3 regions of the Mesorhizobium sp. ESP6-5 genome follow, and region 1 is predicted to be linked to each of the others. Evidence: predicted binding sites of a transcription regulator. Region 1 holds the regulator's gene; each other region holds the start of a gene.
What was found. The regulator LexA, encoded in region 1, represses DNA repair genes until DNA is damaged. The targets are predictions, from matches to a motif close to TGTTCNNNNTGTGTTCNG.

Region 2: the regulator LexA is predicted to act here: its motif matches at 4,223-4,240, upstream of dinB (DNA polymerase IV).
Region 3: the regulator LexA is predicted to act here: its motif matches at 2,631-2,648, upstream of LB524_RS02985 (2'-5' RNA ligase family protein).

The regions. Positions count from the first base shown of each region.
Region 1 is NZ_JAIUGR010000008.1:33,923-41,834, reverse strand. Features, by position in the region: gene LB524_RS14715 (ComEC/Rec2 family competence protein) at 1-1,334, shown strand, start outside; gene lexA (transcriptional repressor LexA) at 1,328-2,071, opposite strand; gene LB524_RS14705 (GntR family transcriptional regulator) at 2,482-3,255, opposite strand; gene LB524_RS14700 (ABC transporter substrate-binding protein) at 3,406-4,392, shown strand; gene LB524_RS14695 (ABC transporter ATP-binding protein) at 4,451-5,230, shown strand; gene LB524_RS14690 (ABC transporter permease) at 5,236-6,159, shown strand; gene kynU (kynureninase) at 6,208-7,455, shown strand; gene kynA (tryptophan 2,3-dioxygenase) at 7,519-7,912, opposite strand, start outside.
Region 2 is NZ_JAIUGR010000007.1:42,316-50,227, reverse strand. Features, by position in the region: gene LB524_RS13130 (YkvA family protein) at 1-66, opposite strand, end outside; gene LB524_RS13125 (hypothetical protein) at 334-630, opposite strand; gene LB524_RS13120 (alpha/beta fold hydrolase) at 794-2,887, shown strand; gene dinB (DNA polymerase IV) at 2,943-4,190, opposite strand; gene LB524_RS13110 (winged helix-turn-helix transcriptional regulator) at 4,351-4,767, opposite strand; gene LB524_RS13105 (NmrA family NAD(P)-binding protein) at 4,878-5,756, shown strand; gene LB524_RS13100 (dihydrofolate reductase family protein) at 5,794-6,381, shown strand; gene LB524_RS13095 (SDR family oxidoreductase) at 6,505-7,386, shown strand; gene LB524_RS13090 (alpha/beta hydrolase) at 7,494-7,912, shown strand, end outside.
Region 3 is NZ_JAIUGR010000002.1:103,924-111,835, forward strand. Features, by position in the region: gene LB524_RS02965 (ArsC family reductase) at 61-411, opposite strand; gene LB524_RS02970 (ArsR/SmtB family transcription factor) at 575-931, shown strand; gene LB524_RS02975 (SRPBCC family protein) at 928-1,407, shown strand; gene LB524_RS02980 (nuclear transport factor 2 family protein) at 1,504-1,857, opposite strand; gene LB524_RS02985 (2'-5' RNA ligase family protein) at 1,983-2,585, opposite strand; gene LB524_RS02990 (fumarylacetoacetate hydrolase family protein) at 2,843-4,000, shown strand; gene LB524_RS02995 (substrate-binding domain-containing protein) at 4,296-5,231, shown strand; gene LB524_RS03000 (ABC transporter permease) at 5,350-6,336, shown strand; gene LB524_RS03005 (ATP-binding cassette domain-containing protein) at 6,340-7,131, shown strand; gene LB524_RS03010 (LacI family DNA-binding transcriptional regulator) at 7,163-7,912, shown strand, end outside.

The DNA of each region.
Region 1 (7,912 bases):
TGAAGAAATACGCGGCCGCCGCCGCACTGTTCTCGATCGCGGCCTATCTCATCATTTCCGGTGTCGTCGTTGCCGCCGAACGCAGCTTCATCATGCTGGCGGTGATGCTGATTGCCGTCTTCTTCGATCGCGCTGCGCTGACCATGCGCAATCTGGGGATCTCGGCGATCGCCGTCATCCTGGTCTCGCCTCACGAGGTCGTCGGCCCGAGCTTTCAGATGTCGTTCGCCGCGACCGCGGCCCTGGTTGGCGCTTATGCCGGCTGGGCCGATCACCGTGCGGGAAAGACGCGGCCACCGCCGCCAAAGCGATCGCTGCCCGGGTTCCTGACGCGAAAATTCCTGCTGGCGACAGGTGGACTGGCCATGACGTCCATTATCGCCGGCAGCGCCACGGCACTGTTTGCCATCTGGCATTTCCAGCGGGTATCGCCGCTCAGCCTGTTCGCCAATCTGGCCGTGATGCCTATCGTGTCGGTCGTGATGTTCCTGGCCGTCGCCAGCGCGCTGTTGATGCCATTCGGATTGGATTGGCCGGCTCTCTACCTCATGGGCAAGGGCCTGACAGCAATGATCGCCGTGTCGGCGTGGATATCGGAGCGCTCTCCGGTCGATGGAGTCGGGCTGATTTCGCAGCAATCCGTGCTGCTGGTCACCGTCGCGCTGGTTATCGCGACGATGGCGACGACATGGCTGCGGCTCGCGGCGCTGCCATTCGCGCTCGCCGGCCTGTTGACTGTGTCGCACACACGCGCGCCCGATGTGCTGATCTCGGAAGATGCGCGGCTGGTCGCGCTGCCGATCGGCAATGGCGAACTGGCCGTCAACCGGGAACGTCCGAACGAATTCGCAACCGACAACTGGAAGCGCGCCCTGATCTCCGAAACAATCGTCAAACCGGAAATGTTCGACACGACAGACAGGCAATTCGATGTTGCCAGTCCCACCGACCTGCCGCCGGGATCGCCCTTCTACTGCCGCGAAGGCCTGTGCCTTGCCAGGCACCCTTCCGGCGCGATCATTGCCTATGTCGAGGACCGCAAGACCACCTGGAAAGCCTGCGCTTTCGCCGACCTGATCATCGTCAATGACGCAACCGCCTATGACGCCTGCCACAATCCACTGGTTCTCGTCGTCACCAAACGGCAGCTCGCCCGCAAGGGAAGCGCTGCCGTCTTCTTCAATCCCCAGTCGGCCACGACCCGGGCCGCGATCGCATTTGCCGTCGACGGACCATATCGGCCCTGGCACGAACAGCGAAAATTCTCACGCGAGGCGAGGGGGCTGCCGCCGTACAAAAAACCCGACAAGCCCGATGACAAGCCGGTTCAGTAGCGCCTGATCAACCCGACCAGCTTGCCTTGTACCTTGACCCTGTCCGGCCCGAAAATGCGCGTTTCGTAGGCTGGATTGGCGGCCTCGAGCGCGATCGAAGCGCCTTTGCGGCGGAACCGCTTCAGTGTCGCTTCCTCTTCGTCGACCAGTGCCACGATAATTTCGCCCGGGCTTGCCGTGTCGGCATTGCGGATAATGACCGTGTCTCCATCGAAGATACCAGCCTCGATCATCGAGTCGCCCTTGACCTCCAACGCATAGTGCTCGCCGCCCATGATCATGTCCGGCGGCACCGAGATCGAATGCGTCTGATGCTGGATGGCATCGATCGGCACACCGGCGGCGATACGGCCCATGACCGGGATGGACACGGCTGAAACCGCGTCGTCGTCGTTGCCGGCCGCGGGCAGGCGCGAAGGCGCAGCGGCCGGCCTGATCTGGCGTCCGAGACTGCCTTGGCCAAGGCTGCCTTGGATGACGCTTGGCGAGAACTTCTTTGCCGCATTGAGGCCCGGCGCGATCGAGTCCGGCAGCCGCAGCACTTCCAGCGCGCGCGCCCGATTGGGTAGCCGGCGAATGAAGCCGCGCTCCTCCAGGGCCGTGATCAGGCGATGGATCCCCGACTTGGAGGCAAGATCGAGTGCTTCCTTCATCTCGTCGAAGGAAGGCGGTATCCCGCTTTCCTTGAGCCGTTCGTGGATGAACATCAGCAGTTCATGTTGCTTGCGTGTCAGCATGGCGGCCCCCAAGACATTGAACGAAAGGTTGAACCAGAATCGAAAAAACAAACCCAGAACAAACACTATCTGTTCCAGTTGTGTTCTGCAACCGTTTAAAGTTTAATGAATTTGTTAAGGGGTCTGAAGTTTTTTGCCCGCGACGGCGGGCGGCAACCAGTCCTTTCCGCCGTCGGCAGGCGCATTGAAATCGTTTTGGTTAATGGCCTGTGGCCCATCCGCCGACGAGGCTTTGGCATCAGTTAGTTGGAAGGCTTCTCCTCGGAGGGACGTATAATTCGCGGAGCCATTATTCGCGGAACGAAACGAAACCAAAATGCCAACGATTGGTAGCTTCGGGCGGCCATGGATCGGGGCGTTCGGCGCACTCCGGCCAGCGCGTTCGAATAGGCGTCGCGGAAGCGCTGAAGTTATCCCGAACCCGCCTTCAAGCTGCCGGCGCGAGCGGCGTATCTGGTAGCGCCGCTGTCTTCGCTGTGGACATAGACGTGCAGTGTGTAGCCGATATGCGCCGTCATCAGCGCCTTGGCCCGCTCGACGTCACGGTCGAGCGCCGCTTCCATGATCGCGGTATGGTGTTCGATCGCAATCGCTTCGCGTAGCGCTTCGATTGCCTCTTCATAGCCATCCTTGAGGCCGGCCGCGGCCCGCAGTGTCGGCGCCAGACCAAGAAAGCGATGATGCCGGCGCAGCTGATCCGAGATCGTCGAGCGGAACCGCAACAGCCAGTCGCATGTGGCGGCGCTCAGCAGCGCCGCATGGAAAGCCTCGTGGTTCTCGTCCCATCTGTCGACGGCCGCGTCCGAGGGATCGTCGACCGCCGTCTTGCAACGCGAGAGCCGGTAGTGGGCGGTGACCACGGCATCCTCCCACTCCCTGCCGCCTTTTTCCATCGATTCGAGGAACAGGGGTATCTCGATCACCATCCTGGCGCGTGCCAGATCCTCCAGCTCGGCCCGCGACACCGGAGCCACGGCAAAACCACGATTGCTGATCGCGGTGACCAGGCGTTCGGCCTCGAGCCGCGACAGGGCTTCGCGCAACGGTGTCCAGCCGACGCCATAGGTGCCGCGCAGCGCACTCAGTTTGAGCGGGGCGCCGGGCATGAGGCGCGTGGTCAGGATGTCGCGCCGCAACAGCTGATAGGCGGCTTCCGTTTTTGTGGAACTCGTTTCATTCAGCATGGTGATCAATCCGTCGTCTGGCGAAAAGTATATATGATAGTGCGTCACAGCAACAATTATATATAATGTTTGACACAGACCAGCGGACTCACCATGATCGCCGTAGTAGCCGCGTTTCCAAGCGGCCCTGATCAAATCTGGGAGGAAATGATGTTGAAGTCGAAATCCGCTTGGTTGTCGGGCTTGGCCCTGGCAGGCGCATTGATGGTCAGTGCCGGCAGTGCCGCGGCCGATCAGATCCGTATCGGCATTGCCAATTTCGGCGAGCATCCGCAATTGAACGCCGCCATAGCCGGCTTCAAGAAGGCGCTGACGGATAATGGCTACGTCGAGGGTAAGGACGTCGTCTACACGGAGAGCCACACCAATTTCGATGCATCGCTGGTGCCGCAGATGATCGCCAAGCTGCAGGCCGAGCAGCCCAAGCTGATCTACACCATCACCACGCCGGTATCGCAGATCGCCAAGAAAGCGCTTGCCGGTTCCGGCATTCCGATCGTTTTTGCCGCGGTCACCGATCCGGTGGCGGCCAAGCTGGTGCCGTCATGGGACGCCGGAGACGAAGGCATGACCGGCGCCAGCGATCTGCAGGACGTCGCCGCGGTGATGGCCTTCACCAAGAAGCTGCTGCCGAACGCCAAGCGCTTCGGCGTGCCTTATAATCCCGGTGAGGCCAATGACGTTGCCTTGGTCGAAAAGATCAAGGCGGCGGCACCGGCCGCGGGCTTCGAGGTGGTGGAGGTCGGCATCGACAACGTCAATGACATCCAGCAACGCATCGCTTCGCTCGCCGGCAAGGCCGACGTGATCTACGGCCCGGCCTCGAACCTGATCCAGCCGGCGATCGCCGCTGTCTCCGCGGCCGCGCGCCAGGCCGGTATCCCGGTCGTCAACTCCGATGACAGTGCGGTCCGTAACGGCACCGTGCCGGCGAGCTTCGCGGTCAATTACACGCAGGTCGGCGTCAACGCCGGCAACATCGCCGCCGAGATCCTCAAGGGCAAGGATCCCAAGACGATCGCGCCGTCGCGCCCGGCCTACAAGGACCACATGGCAACGATCTCGCGCAAGGCGATGGCCGCGTTCGGCATCGAGATACCGGCTTCAATGGCCGATTGCGGCTGCATCGTCGACTAACATCGGAACTGCCGGGGTGACGGCGTCGGCGCCGCTATCCCGAGGTCAGGGAGAAACGATGCTCGAGATTCGATCCGCGCGCAAAGTGTTCTACAAGGGCCAGGCCGACGAGAAGGTCGCGCTGGACGGTCTCAGCCTGTCCTTGGCCACCGGAGAGTTCGGCATCGTCATCGGCTCCAACGGGGCCGGCAAGAGCAGCATGCTCAACGCCATTTCCGGCGCCCTGATCCTCGATTCCGGCCAGATCCTGATCAACGGCGCCGACGTGACTGCAATGCCGGTGCACAAGCGCGCCGCGAAACTGGCGCGCGTGTTCCAGGACCCGATGCGCGGCACCGCCGCCAGCATGACGGTTGCGGAAAACATGCTGCTGGCCGATTTGCGCAGCCAAAAGCGCACCTTGCGCCCGGGGCTGAACACCACCCGGCTTGCATCCTACAGGGAACGCCTGTCGATCCTGGGTCTCGGTCTGGAAAATCGTCTCGACACGCGCGTCGACCTGCTCTCCGGCGGGCAGCGGCAATCCTTGTCGCTGATCATGGCGGTCGGCGGATCGCCGGACTTGCTGCTGCTCGACGAGCATACCGCGGCCCTCGACCCGCGCACGGCCGAAATCGTCATGCAAGCGACCGTGCGCGCCGTCAACGCGCTGAAACTGACGACTTTGATGGTGACCCACAACATGCAACACGCCGTCGATTATGGCAGCCGGGTGATCATGCTCGATGCGGGCCGGGTGCTCCTGGAAGTCGCCGGGCAGGAGAAGGCGAGGGTCACGGTTATTGATCTGATCGGCCATTTCTCCGTCAAGACCGATCGCATGTTGCTGGCGAGCTGATCATCATGGATTTTGTTGGGGACGTTCTCACCAGCTTCGTCGCGATCATGCCGGTCACCCTGGCGCAAAGCCTGATCCTGGCCTTTGTCGTGCTCGGGATCATGATCCCGTTTCGCATGCTGAATTTTCCCGATCTCACCAGCGAAGGCGCTTTTCCGCTGGGCGGCTGCGTCTGCGGCGTTCTCCTTGCCGCCGGCGCATCGCCGCTGATGGGCGTTGCTGCCGCCCTTGTCGCCGGCTTCGCGGCGGGCTGCTGCACCGCCTTCATCCATCTGCGCTTCCGCATCCACACGCTGCTTGCGGGCATCCTGATGATGACGATGCTCTACAGCATCAACCTTCGCATTATGGGCAAGTCCAACCTGTCCGTCTTCGGTTCGCCCTCGGTGTTCGACTGGGTGCCGTTCGCGCGGCCGGGTTTCCCCGCCAGCAAGATTGTCGTCGCGGGTCTCCTCGCGCTTGCCGCCTTCATGCTGCTCTACATGTTCTTCAGGACCGAGAAGGGGACCGCCGTGCGCGCCGTGGGCGCCAATCCTGACATGGCCGAAGCGCAAGGCATCAATGTCTGGGCCGCGACCATAGGCGGTGTCGGGCTGGCCAGCGCTTTTTCGGCGTCAAGCGGTGCGCTGATGGTGCAGTCGCAAGGGTTCGCCGACGTCAATATGGGCCTGGGAATTCTCATCAACGGCCTTGCCGCGCTGATGATCGGCGAAGCCGTCGTCGGCAAGCAAACAGTGTGGCGGCAATTGCTGGCGCCCTTCGCCGGCGCGATCATCTACTACCAGCTGGTGTCGTTCTGCCTGGCGGCCGGCATGCCGCCGCCTGACCTGAAGCTTGCCACGGGCCTGTTCGTACTGGCCATGCTTGCCTTGCCCAGCCTCAAGCGCAGCCGGGGGCCCGCACCGGTTCGCGAAGCGATTCGTGAGTAACCCGGCGTGAATGACCAAGGCGTGAATAACCAGGGAATGTCACAAATGATGCCTACGACGCTCGATCTCGCAGCCGTCGATGCCATGGATGCGGCGGACCCGCTGCGTGCCATGCGCGACCGGTTCATCTTGCCGGAAGGCGTGATCTACCTCGACGGCAATTCACTCGGCGCCGCGGCACCCGCCGTCTTCGACGAGCTGCGGAAAGCCGCGACCCAGGAGTGGGCGCAGGATCTGATCCGTGCCTGGAACACCGCCGGCTGGTTCGACATGCCGGTCGCGCTCGGCGACCAACTGGGGCGGCTGATAGGCGCGGCGACCGGCCAGACGGTGGTCTGCGATACGACCTCGATCAACATCTACAAGGTGCTGCATGCCGCACTCGGCATGCGGCCGGACCGCTCGGTCATCGTCGCCGAGGGCGACAGCTTTCCAACCGATCTCTACATGGCCGAAGGCGTGGCCTCGACGCGCCCCGGCACGGTGTTGCGGCTTGAGGGCGTTGATGCGCCGACCATTGAGGAGCTGATCGACGAGCGCGTTGCGGTCATCCTGATCAACCACGTCAACTACAAGTCCGGCCAGCTGCGCGACATGGCGGCACTGACATGCAAGGCCCATCAGGTCGGAGCGCTGATCGTCTGGGATCTCTGCCACACCGCCGGCGCGCTGCCTGTCGAGCTCGACAGCGCCAATGCCGATTTCGCCATCGGCTGCACCTACAAATATCTCAATGGCGGCCCGGGCGCGCCGGCCTTCATCTACGCCGCCGAGCGTCATCACGATAAAGTCCAGCAGCCGCTCAGCGGTTGGTGGGGCCATGCGCGGCCCTTCGCCTTCGAGCAGGGTTATGCGGCCGGCAGCGGTATCCGCCGGTTCCTGTGCGGCACGCAGCCGGTGTTATCGATGCGAGCGCTGAAGGGGGCGCTGGATATCTGGGACGATGTCGACATGGCGACGGTGCGCAAGAAGAGCGTCGCGCTCACCGACCTGTTCATCCAGCTCGTCGAGACCAGATGCGGCGCCTACGGCCTGGAGCTGGAAAGCCCGCGCGACGGCAATCAGCGTGGCAGCCAGGTGTCCTTCCTCCACCCCAACGGCTACCAGGTGATGCGGGCCCTGATTGAGCGCGGCGTGATCGGCGATTTCCGTGCGCCGTCGACGATCCGCTTCGGCTTCACCCCGCTCTATGTCGGCTACGCCGATGTATGGCAGGCGGTCGAAGTCCTGGAAGATATCCTGCGCACTGGCGCCTGGCAGGATGCACGCTTCGCGGTCAAGACGGCAGTGACCTGAAGCCGGCGCGAAGTCGGGAAAAGTGTGACACGATTTCCCACAGGAATTGCGTCAGACGAGAGTTCAGAGCCGGGTGCGAACCGTCCACAGTTCCGGAAACAGGACGACTTCGAGCATCTTCTTGAGATAGGAGGCGCCCGACGTGCCGCCGGTGCCGCGCTTCAGGCCGATGATGCGCTCGACGGTGGTGACGTGGTTGAAGCGCCAGCGGCGGAAATAGTCCTCGAAGTCGACCAGCTTCTCGGCCAGTTCATAAAACATCCAGTAGCGCTGCGGATCGCGGTACACCGTCTGCCAGGCGACCAGGACTTCTTCGTTCTCGGTCCGCGTCTCGCGCCAATCCGTGCGCTTTGCGTCCGCCCCGATGTCGAAGCCATTGCGGGCCAGAAGCAGCAGCGCTTCATCGTAGAGCGACGGCTCGGCCAGGATCGCCTCCAGCTTCTGGCTGAGGTCCGGC
Region 2 (7,912 bases), on a different contig from region 1:
CAGGCCGGCGGCAAGTTTGGCGTACCAGGGAACGCGAGGATCGCGGGCGGCCAGCCATAGGGCCATCACATCGCGCTTGATGGCTCTCGCCCATTGCTTTGCCTTGTCGAGGACAGTCACCCGGCAACTCTCTTTAGAAGGCCCCGAACATCGGCGTCTCCGCTCCTTCCCTCGATCATTGCAGCGATGTCGACGATCTGCAAACTGACCCCGCCGCGCAACGGGCGTGCCGTGAAGAAGACCCATTGAAAGCCGGCGCTGGTGACGACCACCGCGCCGCCTGGTTCGGGACATCGATCCGCAAAGCGTGAGCGACGGGGAGGGCTCCTCCGCTCACAATTCCTTCTCCGCCAGTTCCCTGAATGCGTCGGGCACCGAGCGGGCCGCTTCCAGGGCCACCGTACCGTAGCCGACCGCCTGTTTGCCGAAACGCTGGCGGATCTTGTCGACAAGGCGGCCGAGGAGGCCTGGCCGGCGATTCATCGCCTCCCGGTTGGCCGCCTGTTTGTCCAGGTACCCCGCCAGCGCTAGGTCGTGGCGCTGCGGCGCGACCCGGTCCGGAGACCGCGACGTAAGCCAGGGATCGCCGTAGAACAGGAGCGGCCAGTCTGTTGGGTGCGGGAGCAGCATGGTATTCTCCATGACAGTTGTCAGCAGCACCGTGCGTCACACCCGTCGGAATCGCGTTCGCGCCAGCGTGACGAAATCGTGAAAAGCGTCGCGCGACGCAGAAAGCCGGTTGAATTGGTATCGGCACCGGTAAAGGATTGCCGCTGAAGCTGTGGTGGATCCGATGGCGCGCCTCTCACTGTTGGGTGGGTTCGATTTCACTGGCGGTGCCGTGGCCCCGTCCTTCACCCGCAAGGCGCGCGCCATGGTCGCCTATCTTGCGATCCATTCGGGGCATTCCCTCTCGCGCGAAAAGCTTGCCGCCCTGCTGTGGGGCGACACCGGCGAGCCGCAGGCACGCATGAACCTTCGGCAGGCTCTTTCTGTCGTGAGGAAGGCTATGCCCTCGGCCCATGGCGTTCGCTTCCTGACCGATGGCGACAGCATCATGCTGGCGCTGGATGATCTCGATTTCGACGTCGCCCGGTTCGAGGTGCTGGCTGCCGAGGCGGCACCCGAGCAGCTTGAGCAGGCCATCAGCCTCTATCGAGGCGATCTCCTCGATGGCTTCAGCCTGAAGGAGGAACCCTTCGAGGATTGGCTGCGGATCGAACGCGCACGGCTGCGGGCCACGGCCGTCTTGGTGCTGGAAAAGCTCGTCGCGCATTACTTCGCGCAGAACGATCTGGCGTCCTGCGTGCAGGCGGCGACACGCTTGCTAGCCTGGGAGCCGCTGCGTGAAGACGTCCACCGGGCCTTGATGCGGGCCTGTGCGGCCCAGGGCCGCGTCAATTTGGCGCTGAAACAATATGAGCTCTGCCGCGACGCCTTGCAGCGGCAGCTACGTGTTCAGCCGGAACCGGAAACGAGGCAGCTCTATGAACAGCTTCGGGCCCGACGCACGGCGTCGGCTGCTCCAGCAGCCGCCGGGCCGGTTGCGCCCGGTGCTCAGGCTGCATCGCCGCCGACCCACTATGTCAAATCGGCTGGCAGCAACATCGCGTATCAGGTAACGGGCAACGGCCCCGTAGACCTCATTTATGTGCCAGGCTGGGTTTCCAATCTCGACCTTGCCTGGGCATCGCCCAGGCTGGCGCATGTCCTGCACCGTCTCGGCTCTTTTTGCCGGCTGATCCGGATGGACAAGCGTGGCACCGGACTGTCGGATCGCAATGTCGGCCTGCCGACGCTCGAAGAGCGTATGGAAGACGTGCGCGCGGTCCTGGACGCGGTCGGTTCGAAGCGTACCGTCCTGTTCGGCAGCTCCGAGGGCGGCAGCATGTGCATGCTGTTTGCCGCGACCTATCCTGAACGCACGGCAGCCCTCATCTTGAACGGGACCTATGCCCGAGGTGTATGGGCGCCGGACTACCCCTGGGCCAAAACCAAGGCGCAGGTGGAAAGAGAACTCGTCGCCATCGAGCGCGAATGGGGAGAGCCGGCCGACCTCAGCAATGCCGCGCCCAGCCTGATGAACGATGCATTCGAGCGCGAATGGTTCGCGGCCTTCCTGCGCAATTCAGCTTCGCCCGCCGATGCGATCTCGCTGTGGTACTGGAGCACCGAAATCGACGTTCGGGAGATACTGGGAGCCATCCACGTTCCAACGCTAATCGTTCAGAGAACGGGCGATCGCTGGGTCAAGGCCGAGGAGGGGCGCTACCTGGCGAGACACATACCGGGAGCGAGCTACATCGAGCTCGCGGGCAACGACCATGTCATCTGGGGGGAAGGCTCCGATCGCCTGATCGATGAGATTCAGTCCTTTGTCAGCGGCACCTTGCCGGCGGCACCCGGCGAGCGTGTGCTGGTCACCATTCTCTGCGTGGACATCACCTCGCCATCTGCGTTCCCCGATGGCCGGGATTTGAGGCGGGGATATGTGGACGCGGTCTGCGATCAAGTGCAACTGGCCCAGGGCAGGGAGATCCGGCGCGACGCGAATGGCCTCCTCGCTGCCTTCCAGCGTCCGACGCGGGCGATCCAATGCGCCATGGCGATCCGCGACGGTTTGAAGCCATCCGGCCTCGGCGTCCGTGCCGCGGTGCATATTGGCGAGTGCGAAAAGCAAGACGGTGATTTAACCGGCACCGCCATCGACCAAGCAGTGCTGATGCTCGGCCAAGCCTTGCCGGGCGAGATCGTTACGTCGCGCACAATCCGCGACCTCGTGCCGGGCTCCGGCCTTGTGTTTACAGAGCGCGGCGGGACGGAAACAGGCGCCGTGCCGGGAGGCGGGCAACTCTATGGGGTCGGTGCAGCGTCGGCCCGACAGTAGCGAAGCGCGGCATGGTGTCGGTTGGCGCGCCGTCGGGGACAGTCCCTTTTTCCACTCAAAGCTCCTTTTCCGCCAGTTCCCTGAATGCGTCGGGCACCGAGCGGGCCGCTTCCAGGGCCACCGTACCGTAGCCGACCGCCTGTTTGCCGAAACGCTGGCGGATCTTGTCGATGGCGCGGTCGGCGCCGAAGCGCGCGAGGCCTTTTTGGCTGCCCGGGCGGCGCTTCTCGTCGGCGAGGCCGAGCGGCAGGTCGAGCTGCAGTTCGGCGCTCTCCTCCAGGTGCGAGACCGAGATCGCCAGCAGCGAGATCGTTTTCTCCCGGGGATGCTCGGCGAGCACGCCGCGCACCAAATCCCCTGCGATCTCGGCCAGCATGGCGGTCGCCGAGATCGGCTGTTCCAGCGTGATCGAGCGCGTGACGGCGCTGAGATCGGCAAAGCGCACGCGCACGGTCACCGTGCGGCCGGGGCGGTTCTTGGCGCGCAGCCGGCTGGCGACGCGATCGGCCAGATGCAGCAGTGTCGGCACGATCACTCGCGCCACGGCCGGCTTTTGCCCGAGCGCCGATTGCGCGCCGGCCGAGTGCGCCCGGCGCTTCGTCTCCAGCTTGCGCGGATCGCGGTTCCACGACAGCGCCGCGAGCTTTTCGCCGGCCGCGGGGCCTAGCAGCCGGGTCAGGGCGCCGCTGTGCGTCCGGGCCAGCTCGCCGATGGTCTCGACGCCGATCTCGGCCAAGCGCGCCCTGGTAGCCGGGCCGACGCCCCACATCAGCGAGACCGGCAAATCGTGCAGGAAGGCAAGCTCGGTGCCGGGCTCGACCACCACCAGCCCGTCTGGCTTGGCGACTTGCGAGGCGATCTTGGCCAGATGCTTGGTGCGAGCCACGCCGATCGAGATCGGCAGGCCGAGTTCGGCCCGCACACGGCCGCGGATCGCCGTCGCGATTTCCCGCGGGGAGCCGAACAGATGCGTGCAGCCGGCGACATCAGCGAAGGCCTCGTCGATGGAGATGCGTTCGACCACCGGCGTGAAATCGTCGAGCACCTTGATCGCCGCGTCGCCCAGCCGCTGGTAGTGGCTGAAATTGCCGCCGACGAAGATCAATTGCGGGCAAAGCTCGCGCGCTTTGCGTCCAGGCATGCCGCCGCGCACGCCAAAGGCGCGCGCTTCGTAAGAGGCGGCGAGTACCACGCCGCCGCCAACCGCGATCGGCTTGCCGCGCAGCGACGGGTCGAGCAGTTGCTCGACCGAGGCATAGAAGGCGTCGAGATCGGCATGCAGGATGGTGGCCGTCGTTTCCATCCTGTTCCGCTCATCCGCGATTGCTGATGGATAGGAACCTATAGTGAACAAACAGAGATCGTTGTCAATTGGGTCCTTGGTGCATCGGTGTCCGTTGGGCGTAACCGAGGCGCGTAAAGTGCCTCCTTTTCCCACAGGGGGAAGGCGGCAGCGCCACTTCCTAGACAACATGCTCCGCCCGCAGTGCCGCCTTCATCCGTTCCAGCGCCGGCTCGCCGCCGGCCGCCAGTTCGTCGGCGATGCGGGCAAGCTTGTCGTCGGACTTGCGGTGCTTGCTGCCCCAGGCGCCGAGCGTGGCCAGCACCGGCAGGAGATCGATGCCGGCTTCGGTCAGCCGGTAGATCGCCTTCAGCCCATGGCTAGGGTCGTCGCTGCGGGTGAGGATGCCTTCGTCCTGCAGCGTCTGCAGCCGCTCGGCCAATGTGCGCGAGGAGATGCCTTCATCGGATTGCAGGAACTCGCGAAAATGCTTTTTGCCGGCGAAGACCAGGTCGCGGATGATGAGCAGCGTCCAGCGGTCGCCGAGCAGTTCCAGCGACAGGCTGATCGGGCAGCCGGATCTTTCACGCGTCGACATCTCTATGGTTCCATTTTTAAATCACTTTACTATTGACATCGTTCTTTCCGTCAGTCAAATGCTTTCAAAAGTAAATCGTTGGATCGCAACTTGGCCAGCAGGAGGACGTCATGAGTCAGGCCGTCGGGAAAATCAGCTCACCAAGAACCGTCGTGGTCATCGGGGCCACCAACGAGGTTGGCAAGGCGGTCGCCCAGGTCCTGACCGGGCAGGGGCATATTGTGCGCGGCGTGGCGCGCAGCCTGGGTGTCGCGCTTGACGATAGCGACGCGCTCGCCTCCGCCTTTTCCGGTGCCGACAGCGCCTATGTAATGATTCCGTTCGACGTCACGGCGCCGGATCTTCATCGCTTCGAAGATGAAGTCGGCGCGCGGCTGGCGGCGGCGATCGCGAAGTCAGGCGTGCGCCGCGTCGTGCTGCTCAGCGGCCTCAACGCCCATCTCAGGATGGGAACTTCGCTCGGCGCCGCCTTGATGGAGGAACGGCTGGCGGCGCTCGGCCTCGACGAACTGGTGTTTTTGCGCGCCTCGTTCTTCATGGAGAACTTCGCCAAGGGCATGGGCTTTGTCCGGCAGGCCGCTTCCGGCATCTTCATGACGCCGTTCCGTGGCGATCTGCCGATGCCTTTGATTGCCGCCAGCGATGTCGGCCAGCGCGCCGCCGCCCTGCTGGACGCCACGCGCTTTCCAAGCGAGCGGGTTATCGAATTGCATGGCGGCGGCTATTATACCTTCGAGCAGGCCACCGCGATCCTGGGCAGCGCGATGGGGAGGCAGGTCACTTACAAGGCGGCTCCATTCACTGAGGCGCGCGCCGGGATGATCGCCAACGGCCTGTCACCGAGCTTTGCCGATGCGCTCGGCGAAACGGCGGCGAGTTTCAACAAGGGTGAACGCTGGGCGCTTGAGGCACCGTCAATCCGCAACGCCACGCCGACCACTTTCGAGAGCTGGGCACAAGCCTTTGCCCGTGCGCAAAGCGCGGCGTGATCCTTCCTGCCTGGAATCCGGAAACGAGGAGAACCCCATGAAAAAGCTGATCCTTCAGATGCAGATGTCGGTCGACGGCTTTGTCGGTGCCAATGAGAACCACCCCTGGCAACTTTGGGGATGGGGCGACGACATCGGCTGGGACGAGGAACTGAAGCGTGATTTCAACGCGGTGTTTGCCGGCATCGACACCATCCTGCTCAGCCGCAAGATGGCTGAGGAAGGTTACCTCACCCATTGGGGCAACGCGGCGCGGAAATATCCGGCCGATCCGTTCTATGCCTTCGCCCAGCGTATCGTCGAAGCGCGCAAGGTGGTGCCGAGCGACAGGCTCGAGACCTCGCGATGGGAGCGCACGACGGTGGTGAGCGGCGACCTGCCGCGCGAGGTCAACGCATTGAAGGCGGGTGAGGGCGGCGACATGGCCGTCTTCGGCGGGGCGGGCTTTGCGTCGGCGCTGATCGCGGCCGGGTTGGTCGACGAGTTCCAGCTGTTCGTCAATCCGGCCGTGCTGGGCGCCGGCCGCCGCATCTTCGACCAAGGCGGGTTCCGAAACCTGCTTCTGCTCGGCTCGAAGGCTTATGCCTGCGGCATGGTGGTCAGCCGCTACGCGCCGGCAGGCTGATCGCCGGCGTGCAGGCCGCACGCCGGTAAAAAGACGTTTGGCCGGAATCCTTTGCCCGCTTCTCTTCGTCTTCAAGGTGGGTCGCCGGAAGGGCGGTCGCATCAACGCTGAATGGAGAGACAGATGATCCTGGTGACAGGCGCCACCGGCCTGAACGGCAAGGCAATCGTGCGCGAGTTCGCGCGGCAGAAGCATCAAGTGAGGGCGCTGGTTCGCGATCTCAACCGGGCATCCGCGGCAGGGCTCGGCGGACTTGCCGGCGTCGAGCTGGTCGACGGCGACATGCGCCGGGCGGAGACGCTTGGCGCGGCTCTCGATGGTGTCGATCGCGTGCTGATGATTTCGACCGCCGCGCAAGACATGGTCGAGACGCAGTGCCGTTTTATCGACGCCTGCAAGCAGGCCGGCGTCGCGCATGTGGTGAAGTTTTCCGGTGCCGAATCCAACATCGGCTATGACGCGACGAAGTTCCGCTTCACGCGCATGCATGAGGAGGTCGAGCGCTATCTCGAAGGAGCCGGCATGGCGTGGACGCATCTGCGCCCCAGCCAGTTCATGCAGGTCTATCTGCGCGACGCGCCGACCATCGCCGCCGAGGGCGCCTTCTATCTGGCGCTTGGCGGCACCGAACTGTCGCCGGTCGATGTCGAGGACATCGCCAAGGTCGCCGTCCGGCTGCTGCGCGATGGCGGCCATGAAGGCGAGAGCCTCGACATGACCGGACCCGAGGCGCTGACGATGAGCGACATCGCGGCGCGGATTTCGCAGGCGATCGGCAAGCCGGTCCGCTACGTCGACATCAGCCCGCAGGACCGCCGGCGCAACCTGCTGGCCGCCGGCGTCCCCGCCGACTTCGCCGATGCGCTGGACGAGCAGTTGACCGAGCGCCTGCGGCGGCCGAAATCGCGGGTGCATCTGGCCACCCACGAGATGTTCGGCGTGCGCGCGACGCCGTTCGTCGAATTCGCCCAACGCCACGCGGCGATGTTGCGGGGCGAGGCGTAGGCCGCCGAAAAAAAATCTCAGGTCGGCACGTATCCTTTTTGCCTGCCCGTCCGTCTCTTGCCTGAAGGTCGCGCCGGACCGCGATCGGCCACCACGGAAAAACGGTCATGGCGAGCATGCAAAGTCAGGCAAACAGGAACCACTACGCCGCGCTCGCGGCCAATGCGGGCAAGTTGACCAGCCCGCAGGCGGTCATCGACTACAACGACGTCAATTGGACGGCGCTGACCGGCGAACCGGGCGGCGTCGACTATGTCGAGGTCGACGCCGGCGGCGTGCCGGCGATGTGGATCGTGCCGAAAGGCGCCAACGATGAGCGGGTGCTGTTTTACGCGCATGGCGGCGGCTTCATCGGCGGCTCGATCTACACGCACCGCAAGCTGGTCGGTCATCTCGCCAAGGCCGTCGGCTGCCGGGCGCTGCTCTACGACTATCCGCTGGCGCACCAAGCCAAGCATCCGGCTCAGCTCGAGGCCGCGACATCGGCCTGGGACTGGCTCGTCGACCAAGGCTTCGACCCCAAGCG
Region 3 (7,912 bases), on a different contig from region 1:
CTCTGTCCTGCGGGACATCTCCCCCACGAGGGTGGAGATCGGACGGCGCGACGCTTCCGCCTACTTCCCCACCGTCTGCTCATAAACCTCCGGCTTGAAGCCAACCACCACCCGATCGCCGATCTCCAGCACCGGCCGCTTGATCATTGTTGGCTTGGCCAGCATCAGCGCTTTCGCCTTCTTCTCGTCGAGGCCTTGCCTGTCCACCTCCGGCAGTTCGCGAAACGTCGTGCTGCCCTTGTTGAGCAGCTTTTCCCAACCGACCTTGCCGACCCAGCCATTCAGCTTGCCCGCCTCGATCCCTTCGGCCCGATAGTCGTGGAAACGATAGGGAAGGTCATGGCTCTCCAGCCAGACGCGCGCCTTCTTGATCGTGTCGCAATTGGTGATGCCGTACATGGTGATCGTCAAAGTGCTCGTCCCTTGGGCTGACGGTCGAATCCGTTTCGCAGCCTAAAACCGCCCTTCCCGCTTGGCCAGCAGCTTGGCCAGCATTGCCGTAAATTTGCGCTTGCCAACACTAAGGAAATTACCTAAGTGTTTTCGACCGCTTTGACAACCCGGGGACCGATCGATGACCAGCCTCCAGAGTAGAAATCCAAGCCTCCCGCCGATCGACGGCATTTTTCGCGCGCTTGCCGACCCGACGCGACGGCGCGTGGTCGAGCGACTGAACAGGAGCCCTGCTTCGGTTAGCGAACTGGCCCAGCCTTTCGAGATGGCCCTGCCATCCTTCATCGACCATCTCAAGATTCTCGAAGGCTGCGGGCTGGTTCGTTCGCAAAAGACCGGACGGATCAGGACTTACGAGCTTGCGCCTGAACCGTTGAAGCTCGCCGAAAGCTGGCTGGCCGAACAGCGTACAGTTTGGGAACGCCGCCTCGACCGGTTCGATGCCTATGTCATGACCCTCAAGGAGCAGGAAAAATGAGTTATTCCTTCGAGCCCGATCCCCGGCTGGACCTGACGCTGGAGCGCGTAATCGATGCGCCGCGCGAATTGCTTTGGCGAGCCTGGACGACACCTGAGCATGTCAGGCAGTGGTTCACGCCGAAGCCATGGCTGATCACTGACTGCGAGATCGACCTCAGGCCGGGCGGCCTGTTTCGGACACGCATGCAGTCGCCCGACGGCAAGGAGGTCAGTGACCGCCACTGCTGCTATCTGGAAATCGTGCCCAACGAGCGGCTGGTGTGGACGGATGCGCTGCTGCCCGGCTATCGACCCTCGGGCGAGCCTTTCATCACCGCGGTCATTTCGCTCCATCCGGATGGCCAGGGTACGCGCTATACCGCCACAGCCATTCACCGTGACCAAGCCACCCGCGACAACCATGAAGAGATGGGTTTCTTCGACGGCTGGGGCACGGTGGCCGATCAACTTGCGCGCTATGCGAAGACGATTTGAACGCCCGCAGCGGCCAGAGGATCGCTCTGGCCGCCGTGCTCATTTTTTCAGCCTTGCCGCAAAGAGAGCAAAGCTAGGAAGGCCCGATTTCCGGCCTCAGTAGTAAAAGCGCTCTTCGGTGATCTTGCCGTTCTTGACCGTGTACAGGCCAACCTCATCCATGGTGACACGCTCGCCGGTGGCCTTGGGCGTTATGTCAAAGGTGAAGCGCACCGCGAATTGATCGCCGTTGACATAAGGGCCCTCGACCGAGCCGCCATGCACTTCGTGGTTCTCTTGCCACCACTGGCTTTTCTGCCTGAGGGCCTCCTTGCCGTGACTGACGGCCATCGGTCCCTCCATAGCTTCGTAGCTGATGATATCGTCGGCATTGTATTTTTCGGCAGCACCTTCGTTGTTGCCCTGTTTGAGAAGTTCGGTGAACTCCTTGGCGATTTCCGTGACGGTCATTTTTGTTCCTCCTGTTCAGACGCATTGCAAGTAGGGAACCGCTTGCGGACCTGCCATCGCGGACAGGTCGATAGCTGACATGACCCTGTCAGGATGGGGTGTCGCGCGAACCAGCGCGTCCTTCGTTACATCGCAATCAGCGGCCAACGTTCCAGAAAGTCATATTGCGTCAGCCCGCGCAGGCTGTGCACGAGAATGAACTCCCGCGCCACGAAGCTGATCGGCTCGATCGGCAGTTGTGGGATAAGTTTCTGGTCATAGGCAAGGGTCATATGAGGGACGAACCCGTCTGACGCCTTCAGGCCTTCACGCAGCATTTCGGCGCCGAGATTCCCGCTCAGTTCACAAACCAGTCCGTCATCGGCCACAAGCACGAAGGGATGCTTGGCCGGTCGGCCTGTTGTCGCCGGGCGGCCAGGAAAGCTCCTGGCGTGGCGAAAGGTGATCTCAAAAGCAGGCATCATGACGCGCTGCCCCGATCGGGTGGCCGCAAAGATGATCTTCGACCGCAGCCGCTTGTAGTCCCCGACATGCTGCTGGCTGACATGAAAACGCTCCGGTATCAGCGGTGAGCCGGCTATGCCACATTTGTCGCATAGCCGGCTTTGACAATCAGCAAACCGAAAATAATCCCCTGCCTGCAGAAACACGCCGAAGAAGACACGATCGGGCTTTTTGGGCCGCCTTGGCGGTTCTGGAATTCCGAAATCTAGTTCGCCTTGGTACATTACCTATACGCTCGCCAAGGAACGCCTCCGTTCTGTTCTGGCACCTAGAACAAAACACGAACAATTCTCTGAGTCAAGCTCGAGTAACTGGACCCTATGCCCGGTGATGTCCTTGACCTCCGGACGTCGTGGATGACCCAGTCGGCATATTCGCGGCCACCGCTCGACTGCTTGGATGGGATAGACCTTTGAATGGAATCCGGCGAAAGTGCCGCGCCGACCGGCCACCATTTTCGATCCAACGAGGAACCCAACTCATGACCAACCCGACACATCTGCCCGCCGAAGGCTTGTTTGTCGGCCGCGCCAGGAGCGGCGATGCCTCGTACCCCCTGGTCGTCACGGTGCGCGACGACACCGTCTTCGACATCACATCCAGCGCGGCGCCCACCGTGCGTGACGTCTGCGAATTGGCCGACCCGGCCGGCCATGTGCGCTCGGCCAGGGGCAAGCCGATCGGTTCACTCGACGCCATCGCGGCCAACAGTTTCGAAGCCACGCGCGATCGGGCAAAACCCTTTCTGCTGTCGCCGGTCGACCTGCAGGCGATCAAGGCTTCCGGCGTCACCTTCGTGGTCAGCCTGCTCGAACGGGTGATCGAGGAACAGGCGCGTGGCTCGGCCGAGAAGGCCGACGCCATCCGCGCCGACATTGCGGGTCTGATCGGCCATGATCTTTCGAAGCTCAAGCCCGGTTCGCCAGAGGCGATGGAGATCAAGGCCAAGCTGATTTCGCGCGGCGCCTGGTCGCAATATCTGGAAGTGGGCATCGGCCCCGATGCCGAGATCTTCACCAAGTGCCAGCCGATGGCCTCGGTCGGCTTCGGCGCCGATGTCGGCCTGCATCCGGTTTCGACTTGGAACAATCCGGAGCCGGAGATCGCCATGATCGCCGCCTCGAGCGGCAGGATCGTCGGCGCCACCATCGGCAACGACGTCAATCTGCGCGACGTCGAGGGCCGTTCGGCGCTGCTGCTCGGCAAGGCCAAGGACAACAACGCCTCGGCCTCGCTTGGCCCCTTCATCCGGCTGTTCGACGACACGTTCTCCATCGCCGACGTGAAGCAGGCCGTCGTGCGCCTGAAGGTCGAGGGCGAGGACGGGTTTTCGCTGGAGGGGGCAAGCTCGATGGCCGAGATCAGCCGCTCGCCGGAGGAGCTGGTTGCCGCGGCCATGGGCCCGCATCACCAGTATCCGGACGGGCTGGCGCTCTATCTCGGCACCATGTTCGTGCCGTCGAAGGATCGCGGCGAAAAGGGCAAGGGGTTCACGCACAAGGTCGGCGACATCGTCACCATCTCGTCGGAAAAATTCGGCGCGCTGGTCAACCGCGTGCGGCTGTCGCCCGATTGCCCGCACTGGACCTACGGCGCCAGCCATTTGATGCGCGACCTGGCCAAGGCCGGCCTGCTCTAAGCGGCTCTTTGGGGGCTTTCGCCCTCAGAGACCGCCCAGACGTGATCGGGATAGTCCGCCCGGCTGAGCTCTCGGCGACAATCATCCGACTGCCCGGGAAAAATCATCCCGACTGATGCGATCTGATGGGGTCGCTGATGGCGCCGCGTCAGGCGCCAACTACATCTGCAGATGGAGGCTTGCCATTCGTCGAAAAAGGGAATGCTCTTATGCATCCGAGCGGCGCTGGCAAAAAGACGCAATCCGGCTGAAGCCGGAACAAGGGACGGATCATCTTCAATCGGGAGGAAATCAAATGCTGACGAGACTAAGACTTGTGCTCTACGGCCTGCTGATCGCGCTGACGGTCATTCCGGCAGCCGCGCAGGCCAAGACGTTCTACTGGATTTCACATGGCGGGCCGGCCGACCCGGTCTGGACCTACTTCCTCGCCGGCGCCAAGCAATGGGCCAAGGACACCGGCAACACCGTCAACACGTCGTTCCACAATGGCGACGTCGCCTCGCAGCAGGAGGCGGTCCGTGCCGCCCTCTCGGCCAAGGCCGACGGCATCGTCACCACCAGCCCCGATCCGGGCAGCCTGGTCGAGATCGTCAAGGAAGCGCGCGCGGCCAACGTCCCGATCATCAACTTCAACACGCCCGATCCCAAGGCCAATTTCAACGCCTATGTCGGCGGTGACAACGTCACTTTCGGCAAGCACTGGGCGCAGTATCTGGTCGACAAGGGCCTGGTGAAGAAGGGCGACTTCGTCTGGATGCCGGTCGAGATCCCCGGCGCCACCTACGGCGTGCAGGAAGAAGAAGGCATCAAGAGCGTCTTCGGCCCGCTCGGCATCACCTATGAAGTGACCGAAGCGACGCTCGACCAGGCCGAGGTGATCAACCGCATGGTCGACTACCTCACCGCCCACAAGGGCAAGGTCAACGCCATCATCGGCCTGGGCGACCTCGTAACCGGTTCGATCAAGCGCGTGTTCGACCAGGTCGGCGTCAAGCCGGGCGAAATCCCGGTCGTCGGCTGGGGCAACTCGCTCGACACCACCCAGGAAGTGCTGAACGGCTATGTCAATGCCGGCCAGTGGCAGGATCCGCAGGCGACCAGCTATGTGGCGCTGTCGCTCGCCAACATGGCGGCCAGCGGCATTCCTCCGGGCTTCAACGTCATCACCGGCGCGCTCTATGAGAAGGACACCGCGGCGGTCTACGACAAGATCCTGTCCGGCAAATAATCCGCGATCCCCTGGCGCCGCGCGTTTTTCGCACGGCGCCAGATATCTTCCTGCGCCGTGGCATGCCACCCGATGCGGTGGAGCTCGCGGCCCGTCTCAACCATGTCGCGGGTTCCCAGTGGAAAATCATTCGCTCATCCAACGCCTGATCGCGCGGCCGGAATTCGGACCTTTCATTCTGCTCATCGTGGAGATCGCCGTTTTCTGGGGTTTCAACCACGACTTCCTGTCGCCGCAGAACATCTCCAACACGCTGGCCTTCACGGTCGAGCTCGGCCTGATCGCGCTGGCGATGACGCTGTTGATGACTTCGGGCGAATTCGACCTCTCCGTCGGGTCCCTGTTCGGCTTCTCGCCCGTGCTGATGTGGACGCTGTTCAATGCCGGCGTCACCTCGCTGGAAATGGGCTTCCTTGTCGCGCTGGTGGTTGCCGCCTTGATCGGCCTGGTCAATGGCTGGTTCGTCACGCAGCTCAAGATCCCGTCCTTCCTGGTGACGCTCGGCATGCTGCTGGTGGTGCGCGGCAGCGCGCTTTTCATCACCGACGGGTTTCCGCAGCGCACCTGGAGTGCCGAAGGCAGCTGGCTGGCGGAGGCTCTGGTCGGCGACTTCTTCATCGGGCCGTTCCGCATCTACATGTCGCTGTTCTGGTTCATCGCCGCGGCGATCGCGCTCGGCTTTGTCCTGACGCAAAGCCGGACAGGCAACTGGATCCAGGCGGCGGGCGGCAATCCCAACGCGGCGCGTGCCCGCGGCGTCAATGTCAATCGCGTCAAGGTCGGCCTGTTCGTCCTGTCGTCGGTCATGGCCTCGCTTGCCGGCGTCATCTCCTCGCTGCGCACATCCGCCGCCAACCCCAACAGCGGTACCGGCTACGAGCTCGAGGTAATCGCCATGGTGGTGATCGGCGGCACCGCACTCACCGGCGGGCGCGGCACCATCATCGGCACCGTGCTCGGCATCCTGATCCTGCGCGTGATGCGCAACGGCATCGTGCTGATCGGCGTGCCCGGCCTTGCCTACAACATCTTCATCGGCGCGATCATCCTTGGCATGATGGCGCTGCATTCATGGCTGGAACGCCGGCACCAGGCGGGGACTTGAACCATGGCCGAGCCATTGATCCGCATGCACAACATCCGCAAGTCCTATGGCCGCGTGCAGGCGCTGGTGGACGCCAATTTCCATGTCAACGAGCGTGAGATCGTCGGCCTTCTGGGCGACAATGGCGCCGGCAAATCGACGCTGATCAAGGTTCTCTCCGGCGCGGTGCCGCTGACCAGCGGCGATATCTTCATCCGCGGCAAGAAGGTCACCTTGCGCGATACCAGCGACGCCATCGCCCACGGCATCGAGACCATCTACCAGGACTCCGCCCTGGTCACGCAATTGTCGATCGCGCGCAACCTGTTCCTGGGTCGAGAACCGATCAAGCCGCCGCGCTTCCTCAACCGCATGGACCAGGACGCCATGAACACGGTCGCCCGCGATCTGCTCAAACAGGTCGGCATCTCCAAGAACATCCCGCCGACGACGCCGATCGGCTCGCTCTCCGGCGGCGAGCGGCAGGCGGTCGCGATCGCGCGCGCCATGCATTTCGACAGCGACCTGATCATCCTCGACGAGCCGACCAACAATCTCGGCGTGGCGGAGACCCAAGGCGTGCTCAGCTTCGTGCGCAACGCCCGCGATTCCGGCCACTCCTGCATCTTCATCGCGCACAACATCCACCATGTCTTCCAGGTGGTCGACCGCATCGTCGTCATGCGCAGGGGCAAGGTGGTCGCCGACGACATCGATCCGAAGACGACAACCGTGACGGAAGTCGAGCGCATCATCACCGGCATGTCGGACAAGGACATCCGCGACGCCCTCGCCGACGGCAAGCCGGCGCACTGAGGACGTACGAAGCGACGTGTAGGGTTGCGGCATGAAGGCTACCGTCTCCGACATCGCCAGGAACTGCGGGCTGTCGACCGCGACGGTCGACAGGGTGCTCAACAACCGGCCCGGAGCGAGTGCCGCCAACCGGCAACGCGTCATGGAGGCCGCCAAGCAGCTCGGCTATCTGCCGGTCGCCGACCAGGTGACGCTTCCCTCGAGGCCCGCAAACCTGGAATTCTTCCTGCCGATCGGCTCGAACGACTTCATGCACGACCTGGCAAAGCACATCGAGGACTACGCCTCGCGCCTGCCGCTGGTGGCGTCCTGCCGGATTCACAATCTCGCCGGTATCTCGCCCAATGCCTTGCAGACCGCGGTCGAAAAGCTGTCGCTGCGCGCCAACGGCGTCGGTGTCATCGCGGTCGATCATCCCAGGACGCGCAACATCCTGCGCGACATGGTCGAGGCCGGTATCCGGCTGGTGACGCTGGTCTCCGATATTCCGGCCGCTCCCCGCTCGGCCTATGTCGGCATCGACAACCGCGTGGCGGGGCGGACGGCGGCACTTTTGATGGGACGCTTCCTGGGTGGCCGCGAGGGGCAGCTGGCGATGGTCGTCGGCTCGCGTTCCTACCGCGGCCATGAAGAGCGCGAGATGGGCTTCCGCTCCGTGCTTGGTGAGGAGTTTCCCAACCTCACCGTCAGCAGCGCCGTCGAGATCAATGACGAGCCCGGTGCCAGCTATGCCGCAACCATGAAAGCGTTGCGCAACGAGCCGGAACTGCTCGGTATCTAT